3 regions of the Methylobacterium sp. Leaf111 genome follow, and region 3 is predicted to be linked to each of the others. Evidence: predicted binding sites of a transcription regulator. Region 3 holds the regulator's gene; each other region holds the start of a gene.

Region 1 (3,273 bases), on a different contig from region 3:
GCAGACTCAGGCCGAGGTCGAGGCTGCGCAGGATCCCATCGACGCGGGTCAGGGTCAGCCGTACGGCCCGGGCGCCGAGGCCGGCCGCTTCCAGCCGGGGGGCGATGCCCTCCATCAGACCCATGGCGGTGGCCACGATGGTCTCCGGCTGCCCGATCGGTTCGAGAAAGCCGCGCGCCGCCTGGAATTCGCGCGGGTCCTCGGCGGTGACCAGGGGTTCGGGCCGGTATCCGAGGGCCTGGTCGAGGCGCAGCAGCAGGGTTTCGCCGAAGCGCCGGGCCAGCGGCGCCCGGGGCGCCGTGGCGAGGTCGCCGATCCGGTGCAGGCCGAGGCGGGCCAGGGCCTGCGCCGTGGCCCCATCGAGGCGCAGGGCCGAGACGGGCAGGGCGTGCAGGGCCTCCGCGTTGCAGCCCGGGGCCACGAGGCCGCCCCCGCCGTGGCGCGCCAGGGCGAAGGCGCAGGCCGGCGTGTCGGCGAGGGCGATCCGGGCCGGCATGTCGCGGGTCGACAGCCGCCGGGCGAGGTCTTCCACCAGCGCGGCCTCGCCGCCGAACAGGTGGCTCGCCCCCGCGATGTCGAGGAAGAACCCGTCGCCGCCCTCCGCCGGGCCGTAGGGAGCGACGACGGGCGTGTAGCGCTTGGCCCACAGGCAGAGGCGGTGCAAGGCGGCGGCGTCGGCCTCTGGATCGGCCGGATGGACGGCGACCGGCGTCCCGATCCGGGCGCGGGCCCGGGCCAGGGTTTCACCGGGCACGAGGCCGAGGGCGCGGGCGGCGGAATCCACCGCCACCAGGCGCAGGCCGTTGGCCTCCATGGCGGCCACGACCATCGGGCCGCTGTCGCGGTCGCCGTCAGCCCGAGCGCTGGGCGCGCCGCTCGGGACGGACGCCGCCTGCGCCCGCCTCAGCCGCGTGACCGGCCAGTGCTCCAGCCAGACCGAAACGATGCGCGGCATGATCCCACTCCAGAAGCCAATGTCCGGTCCGCCCGTTGCGGCTCCGGTCGAGGGTCACCTGCCAGCACGGCCGCTCGATGCAGCCGAAGCGGTCGCGCAGGGCCTTGCCGGCGGCGACCCGCCAGCGTGTCGCCGCCACATTGGGGCTCTCCGCCTCCGGCGGCCTCAGGATGAGGAGAAGCAGGTCGGTCCGGGCCGCCGCGAGGTGGAGCCGGCGGCTCTGGGCGAGGGGCAGGGCGGCATCGATGAGGCCCGCCACGGCCGCCAGCCCCTGCGCGCGCAGGGATTCCTCCAGGGCCCGGTAGGCGTCCCCGTCGCTCGCCACCTCGAACAGCAGCAGGCGGCCGGGATCGAGGCCGAGCCCGGCCAGCCCGTGCCCGTAGGGGAGGGGATGCCCCCGGCCCGCCACGAGCAGGGCCTCGCCGCGCACCCGGGCGAGGTGGCGCGCCACCAGCGCAAGGGCGAAGCCCAGCGCCGCCGGCTCGTCGCCCGCCTGCGCCGGGGCGATCTCGTGCAACTGACCGAGGGCGAGGCCGCCCTGTGCGAGGCGCGTATCGACGTCGTGGATGCCGAGGGGCAGGGCGCCCCGGAGGACGGATGCGCCTCCGCGATCGGCCACGAGGGCGCGCAGGGCCGCCAGATCCGGGGGCGCACCCGGATTCGCGGCATCCGGATGTGGCGGATCCGCCGGCAAAGTCTCGGTCTCGGCATCGGGAGGGTCTTCAGGGCTCTGTCTCATCGGCTCCGCTCCATCCCGCTACGCTAAGAACAAAACAGGAACACACTCAATCGGTTTCCGGGGGGATTCGGAATTTCGCCTGCTCATAGGGACTTGGCCTGTGGACGGCTGTGGACGCTTGTGGACGATGGTTTCCGGGCCGGCCGATCCGCCGCGCTTGACCCTATAGCGAGGGCAGGGCAGCACTCCTCACCTGCCGCGCACAAGACGCGGATCAGCCGGGAGAACTCCATGCGTTTCGCTCGTGCCCTCGTGGTCCTGTCGGGCCTGATCACCGTCGCGGGCGGCCTCCCCGCCGCCGCGCAGACGGCGGCCCAGCCCCGGGGCGAGGCCAAGGCGCGCCGGCCCCAGGTCGTGTCGCAGCCGATCCAGGTCTACGATGCCCGCTTCGAGAACGGGGACCTGCGCATCTCCGGCAGCGTGCGCAAGCCCGGCACCGTGGTGGTGCTCGACGAGGACATCTCGATCATCGCCGACAGCCGGGGCCGCTTCGTCTTCCGCCTGCCTTACGTGCCCACCAATTGCATCGCCACCCTGAAGGCGGGCGAGGACGAGCGCGAGGCGGTCATCGCCAATTGCGGCCCCGCCGGCCAGCCCGGCCCGAAGGGCGAGACGGGGCAGAAGGGCGACACGGGTGACAAGGGCGAGACTGGCCCCGCCGGCCCGCAGGGCGTCGCTGGCCTGCCCGGTCCCCTGGGGCCCAAGGGCGAGCTGGGTGTCAAGGGCGAGCCGGGTGCCAAGGGCGAGGTCGGACCGAAGGGGGAACCCGGCCCCAAGGGAGAGACGGGTCCGAAGGGGGACGCCGGACCGAAGGGCGAGACGGGCGCGAAGGGGCCGGCCGGCGAGCGCGGCCCGGCGGGTCAGAAGGGCGAGCCCGGTCAGGCCGCCCTGGCGGCCGCCGCACCCGCATCCCCGTTCCGGGTGGTGCGCCAGGACACCTGCCCGGCCTCGGGCTGCGCGATCACCTGCGAGGGCACCGAGATCCTCGCCTCGGCCCTCTGCCTGAAGGGCGGCAGCGCCATCGTGACGGCGGGCGCCGACGGAACCTTGAGCGCGGCCTGCCCCACTGAGAGCCAGGGCCTCGTCGGCCTCTGCGCCCGGCGCTGAGGGGACGAACGACCCGGGCGATCGCCCCTCGCCGAAACGGAGCCGTCCGGTGTAAGGACGCGCTTCGTTTCGCGCCGAAGTCGATCCCACCCGTGTCGATACCGTCCATGCTCCCTGCCCCTGCCAGCCCCGTTCCCCGCGCCCGCGGGGTCGTCCGATGACCCTGGGCATCTGGGGCAAGCTCGGCGGGGCCGGCCTCGGCCTCGCCATCGGCGGTCCCCTCGGCGGCCTCGTCGGCGGGGTGGCCGGGCACTTCCTGGTCGACCGCGAGGGCGCGCTGTTCGGCACCACGCCGCGCGACGTGGTCTTCACCACCGGCCTCGTGGCCCTGGCCGCCAAGATGGCCAAATCCGACGGCGTGGTGACGCAGGCCGAGGTGGAGGCCTTCGCCAAGGTGGTGCAGGTGGACGAGCGCGCCCGGCCCGGCGTGCAGCGCCTGTTCGACCTCGCCAAGGGCACCGCGAACGGCTTC
Region 2 (3,273 bases), on a different contig from region 3:
CGGCTACAACAACGACTTCGTCGGCTACTTCCCCATGCCGGGGGCGGCCGACCCGGCGGCGCACGGCCTCCTCGTCGTCAACCACGAATACACCAACGAGGAACTCATGTTCCCCGGCCTCGGGCGCCAGGACGGCAAGGCGGTGGACTTCCAGGGCATGACCCGGGCGCTCGTCGACATCGAGATGGCGGCCCATGGCGGCTCGGTCCTCGAGATCCGGCGCCGGGACGGCCGCTGGACGGTGGTGCCGGATTCCAAATACGCCCGCCGCATCACCGCCACGACGCCGATGGCGCTGACCGGCCCGGCCGCCGGCACCGACCGGGTGCGGACCGGCGCCGATCCCAGCGGCCGGTCGGCCCTCGGGATGATCAACAACTGCGCCGGCGGCACGACCCCCTGGGGCACGTGGCTGACCTGCGAGGAGAACATCAACTACTACTTCTCCGGCGCCCTGCCGAAGGACTCGCCGGAGGCCGCCAACCATAAGCGCTTCAACCTGCCGGCCAACGCCTATGCCTGGGGCCGCTTCCACCCGCGCTTCGACCTCGGCCGCGAGCCCAACGAGCCGAACCGCTTCGGCTGGGTGGTGGAGATCGACCCCTTCGACCCGACGAGCGTCCCCAAGAAGCGCACGGCCCTGGGGCGCTTCAAGCACGAGGGCGCGGCCGGCATCGTCGCGAAGGCCGGGCAGTACGTGATCTACCAGGGCGACGACGAGCGTTTCGACTACGTCTACAAGTTCGTCACCCTGGGCCGGGCCGACAGCGGCGACCGCGACCTCCTCGATTCCGGCACCCTGCATGTCGCCCGCTTCGACGCCGACGGGCGCGGCACCTGGATGCCGCTGGTCTTCGGGCAGGGTCCGCTGACGCCCGAGAACGGCTTTGCATCCCAGGCCGACGTGGTGATCGGCGCCCGGCTCGCCGCCGACCGGCTCGGGGCCACCAAGATGGACCGGCCCGAGGACGTCGAGGCCAACCCGAAGACCGGCAAGGTCTACGTGATGCTGACCAACAACGGGAAGCGCAAGGCCGATCAGGTCGACGCCGCCAACCCGCGGGCCGACAACCGGTTCGGCCACATCGTCGAGCTCACCCCCGACGACGGCGACCATGCCGCCACCGGATTCACCTGGGAGATCCTGGTCCGCTGCGGCGACCCGAGCATCGCCCAGGTCGGCGCCACCTTCTCGTCGGCCACCACGACGAACGGCTGGTTCGGGATGCCGGACAATTGCTCGGTCGACGGCCTCGGCCGGCTCTGGGTCGCCACGGACGGCAACGCCCCATCGCGCACCGGTCGCAATGACGGTATCTGGGCGATGGAGACCGAAGGGGCGGGCCGCGGCACGGGCAAGCACTTCTTCCGCGTGCCCCACGGCGCCGAGATGTGCGGCCCCTATTTCACCCCCGACGACACCACCTTCTTCGTGGCCGTCCAGCATCCCGGCGAGGCCGACGAGGAGGACCCGAAGGCGGTGCCCGCCACCTTCGAGGCGCCCGCCACTCGCTGGCCCGACTTCGACCCGGCGATGCCGCCCCGCCCCGCCGTGCTGACGATCACCCGCCGCGGGGGCGGCCGCGTCGGGACCTGAGGCGGCCCACGGGCGCGGTGCCCGGCGCGACGATCCACGGATCACGCCACCGTCAGGCCTTCTTAACCACCCCCATACCATGTCATGGGGTGGTACGCCCTGTGCGGCGGGGGCTTCCGGCTCCCGCCTCTCGGAGCGGGAACCCCTTTCTGTTTCCGGTTTGTTCCGGTATGGTGAGAGGATGAAGGCGAATGCTGCACGGTCTCCCTCTGCGATCCTGCCCGCGAAGCCCGCGGCTGCCCCCTCACCCGCGCGAGGCGCTCCGGTGAGCGACCCCGCACGCGATCTCTTCGCCGGCGGCAAGGCGCCCCTGCCGAAGACCGCCGAGCGCCGCAAGCTCGACGCTGTGGCGCCGCTTCCCCCCGTCTCGGCGGAGGCCGGTTACGACGCCTCCACCATCGAGGTGCTGGAGGGGCTGGAGCCGGTGCGCCGCCGCCCCGGCATGTATATCGGCGGCACCGACGAGCGCGCCCTGCACCACCTCTTCGCCGAGGTGATCGACAATTCCATGGACGAGGCGGTGGCGGGCCATGCCAGCTTCATCGAGGTGGAGCTGGAGGAGAGCGGCCACCTCGTCGTCACCGACAACGGCCGCGGCATCCCCGTCGACCCGCACCCGAAATACCCGAACAAGTCCGCGCTCGAGGTCATCATGACCATCCTGCACGCGGGCGGTAAGTTCGACTCGAAGGTCTACGAGACGTCCGGAGGCCTGCACGGCGTCGGCATCTCGGTGGTCAACGCCCTCTCGGACGAGCTCGAGGTCGAGGTCGCCCGCAGCCAGACCCTCTACCGCCAGACCTTTTCGCGGGGGCATGTCCAGGGTCCCTTGGAAACCGTCGGCCGGGTGCAGAACCGGCGCGGCACCCGCGTGCGCTTCCACCCCGATGCCGAGATCTTCGGGGCGCTGAAGTTCGATCCCCGCCGCCTGTTCAAGATGGCCCGCTCGAAGGCCTACCTGTTCGGCGGCGTCGAGATCCGCTGGCGCTGCGCCCCCGCCCTCCTCGAGGGCCTGGACGACGTGCCGGCCGAGACCGTGCACCGCTTCCCCGGGGGCCTGCGCGACTATCTCGCCCGCGATCTCGAGGGCAAGGAACTCGTCACCGACGCGATCTTTTCCGGCAAGATCACCAAGCCGGGCGGGCACGGCTCCCTCGAATGGGCCGTGGCCTGGATGGTGACCGACGACGGCGTCTCGGCCTCCTACTGCAACACCATCCCGACGGCGGAGGGCGGCACCCACGAGAGCGGCCTGCGCGTCGCCCTGCTGCGGGCCCTGCGCGAGCATGCCGAGCGCGTCGGCCAGGCCAAGCGCATGACGGCGGTGACCACGGACGACGTCATGGCGACCTGCGCCTCGATGCTCTCGGTCTTCATCCGCGAGCCCGAGTTCCAGGGCCAGACCAAGGACAAGCTCGCCACCGTCGAGGCCTCGCGCATCGTCGAGACCGCGATCCGCGACGCGTTCGACCACTGGCTCGCCGCCTCCCCGGCCCAGGCCAACAAGCTCCTCGACTGGGTGATCGACCGGGCCGAGGAGCGCCTGCGCCGGCGCCAGGAGAAGGAGGTCGCCCGCAAGTCCGCCACCCGCAAGCTGCGCCTGCCCGGCAAGCTCGCCGACTGCTCCAAGGCCGGCATGGCCGGCTCGGAGATCTTCATCGTCGAGGGCGACTCGG
Region 3 (3,273 bases):
GATGGGGCTGCAGCGGAACGTCGCCCAGGATCCGACCGGCTTCGCCCACCTCTTCAATCTCGTCGGCCCCGCCGCGCCGAAGGCGTCGAGCGCGACGCCGCAGATGGACATGCTGGTCCAGCAACTCTTCGGCTCGCCCCATCTGAGTCAGGCCGTTCTGCAGCAGGCCGCTGCCGTCAGCGGCGTGGCGATGCCGGCCTTGAAGCAGATGCTGCCGATCATGGCCGGCATGGTGGTGGCGGGGATCGTCCACGTCATGATCAACCAAGCGCCTGCCGCGGCGCCGGTCCCGCGCGCCGAGGCGAACCCCTTCGGCTTCCCGCCCAATGCCTGGTCGGAGATGATGCAGGCGTTCCTGAACTCCGGCGCCAAGGCCCCGAAGCCCGCGACGCCCTCGCCCCAGGCACGGCCGCGTGCGGCGTCGACGTGGCTCGCGGCTTCGCCCCGGCCGGAGTCCGCCGGGCCGGACAGGTCGGCCACGGAAGCGCCCTTCGACGTGATGCAGCAGATGTTCCAGACGGGCCTGGAGGTGCAGCAGGAGAACGCCCGCGCGATGCAGCGCCTGTTCGATACCTTCTGGCAGGATCCCCGCAATCCCACCGAGACGGGCGGCAACGGTTCGGGTGACCGGCCCAAGGCAGGGCGCACCGGGCAGCGCTAGCTGAAGACCCGCCGTCGGCGACGTCGGCGACGCCGGCAGAGGACGGCAGAGAACCGATCGTCGCCGGGCCATCGACCCGAGGGCGCTGCGCCCGGGCGCCCTGCCGACCGGTCTAGACGCCGGCCGTCCAACTCGTTCGTCGGATCGGGGCACCACTCGGTCGCAGCGATGGCCGCAGCGGCAGGCCGGCGTGGCGCTCGGGCGACGCCCGGATCCGCCCTTGCCGAGGGGATCGAACGGATCGGGCCCGAGAGGCTTGAGATGGGAACCCTTGCAGAACACTTACGGAACGTTTAACGTGTTCGTGGTTTGTTTCTAGTGCCACCCGCCGCGATCCGTGGCGCTAACGAAGAGTGTCCCGCATGTTGACGCGTAAGCAGCTGGACCTGCTCCAGTTCATCCAGCTTCGGATGCGCGAGAGCGGCGTTCCCCCGTCGTTCGACGAGATGAAGGATGCCCTCGACCTGAAGTCGAAGTCGGGCATTCACCGCCTGATCACGGCCCTGGAGGAGCGCGGCTTCCTGCGCCGGCTGCCCAACAGGGCGCGGGCCATCGAGGTGATCCGGATGCCGGAGAGCCTCGGGGGGAATGCGGGCGCCCCGCGCGCCGCTCCGGCCTCCGAGGTTCGCCGCTTCACGCCGAGCGTGGTCGAAGGCGGCAAGGGCAAGGGCAAGGGCTTGCCGGCCGGCGCATCGGTGTCCCGACTGCCGACCACGCAGGCCACCGACGAGAGCGGTCGGGCCGTGACCATCCCGGTGATGGGTCGGATCGCGGCCGGTACGCCCATCTCGGCCATCCAGGAACAGAGCCATTCGGTGACGATGTCGCCGGATTTCCTGGCCGGCGGCGAGCATTACGCCCTGGAGGTGCGCGGCGATTCGATGGTCGATGCCGGGATCCTCGACGGCGACCTGGTGGTCATCCGCAAGCAGGACACCGCCAATACGGGCGACATCATCGTGGCCCTCATCGACGACGAGGAGGCGACCCTGAAGCGCCTGCGCCGGCGTGGATCGTCCATCGCCCTGGAAGCGGCGAATCCGGCCTACGAGACGCGGGTCCTCGGGCCGGATCGGGTGCAGATCCAGGGACGTCTCGTCAGTCTGGTGCGCCGCTACTGAAGGGGGTCCCCGTCCGGTTCATCGCCGGACGGATCCGACGGATCGCGGGTGCGATCGGGGATTTCCGGTAAGACCGACGCCGGCGGTGTCGAAGATGGCAAGGACGTTCCCGGCGGGTCCACCGGCTTGCGCAGAGGCGTCGCACGCCAGGGCACGACATCCCCGGGATGCTTCGCGGAGGCGAGGGACGGCCCATCGCGGGTGAGGTGAATCGCGGTCGCACCGTGCGATTCCAGGAAATCCCGGTCGATGACGATCGATGCGGCGCAGCCCCCGGGCGCGGATTGCCGGGTGATCAGGATGTCGGCCCTGGCGCAGTCCTCTCCGAGGGCACCCTTGTCGGTGGTCAGGGCGAGCACGCGGCCGTCGGGTGTGGTCAGGGTACAGCCCAGGCGATCGCAGCGCGCGCCCTCGAACCCCGTTACGTCCTGCACCCGTCGGTCGTCTCCATCGGCCTTGAGCCATTGCGCGAGCACGAAGGGGGGCGGCCGGCCAAGGGTGGCGAGCCGCCCGTTGCGCTGGCGGATGGCGGCGCCCGCCCCCTCCCGATCGACGTAGATGTCGTAGCGATCCGGGGCAGCCGCACAGGCGATGCCGATCGCTGCCGGAATGAGGCCGAGCCAGCGCAGCGACGAGGCCGGGAGCGTCAGGACGATCAGGGCAGCGGCCAGGAGGCCGAGGGCCCCCGTGCCGAAGGCCGGGACCACGACGACGGCGTTGCCGAAGCCCGCGATCCAGGTCGAGATGGTCAGCATCCCCCGCACCGCCAGGCCCATGGCCCACCAGACCGGCTGATCCAGCGCGAACGGATAGGCGAGGATGCCCAGAACCGCTGACGGCATCACCGCCAGGGAGACCAGCGGCAGGGTGAGCGCATTGCCCACCAGCCCGAAGGGCTGCACCGTCTGGAAGTGGTAGGTGGCGAAGGGCGCGGTGGCGATCTGGGCCACGAGCGTCGTGGCCAGGGTGCCCAGGACCGCCGCGGACGCCAGGGCGAAGATCCGGGGGAGCAGGCCGGCACCGTCGCGCTGCCGCCCGCGTCCGGCGATCAGCGGCGCGCAGGCGATCAGGCCGGCCACCGCCGCGAACGACATCTGGAAGCTCGGGCCGAGGAGGCCGTCCGGCTCGCGGGCCAGGGCGATCAGGGCGGCGAGGGCCAGGTTTCGCATGCTGAGCGCCGGGCGGTCGACCAGGATCGCGCCGAGCATCACGAGGGTCATGATCAGCGAGCGCTCGGCTGCGATGTCCCAGCCGGAGAAGACGCAGTAGGCCGTCACGCTCACCATGGCGACGGCAGCGGCGATCTTCTTGATCGGCCAGTGCAGCGCCGCGAACGGAACGAGGGCCAGGAGCGCCCGCACGAGCCAGAACACCACGCCGGCCGCCAGGACCATGTGAAGGCCCGAGATCGAGACGACGTGGTAGATGCCGGCGGCGCGCAGGATGTCGTTGGTCTCGGGGCTGATCAGGCCGCGCTTGCCCGTCACCAGG

The links. Region 3 encodes LexA, which represses DNA repair genes until DNA is damaged. Its sites were predicted from a motif close to TGTTCNNNNTGTGTTCNG; they were not measured.
Region 1: a site for LexA is predicted at 1,720-1,737, ahead of ASF41_RS17440 (ImuA family protein). Genes of this name have one in related genera too.
Region 2: a site for LexA is predicted at 1,748-1,765, ahead of parE (DNA topoisomerase IV subunit B). Genes of this name have one in related genera too.

Annotation. Positions count from the first base shown of each region.
Region 1 is NZ_LMNE01000045.1:130,620-133,892, forward strand. Features, by position in the region: gene ASF41_RS17435 (DNA polymerase Y family protein) at 1-955, opposite strand, end outside; gene ASF41_RS17440 (ImuA family protein) at 852-1,694, opposite strand; gene ASF41_RS17445 (collagen-like protein) at 1,926-2,801, shown strand; gene ASF41_RS17450 (molecular chaperone DjiA) at 2,959-3,273, shown strand, end outside.
Region 2 is NZ_LMNE01000004.1:6,942-10,214, reverse strand. Features, by position in the region: gene ASF41_RS05645 (PhoX family phosphatase) at 1-1,597, shown strand, start outside; gene parE (DNA topoisomerase IV subunit B) at 1,863-3,273, shown strand, end outside.
Region 3 is NZ_LMNE01000024.1:23,978-27,250, forward strand. Features, by position in the region: gene ASF41_RS14480 (DUF937 domain-containing protein) at 1-661, shown strand, start outside; gene lexA (transcriptional repressor LexA) at 1,024-1,782, shown strand; gene ASF41_RS14490 (ComEC/Rec2 family competence protein) at 1,776-3,273, opposite strand, start outside.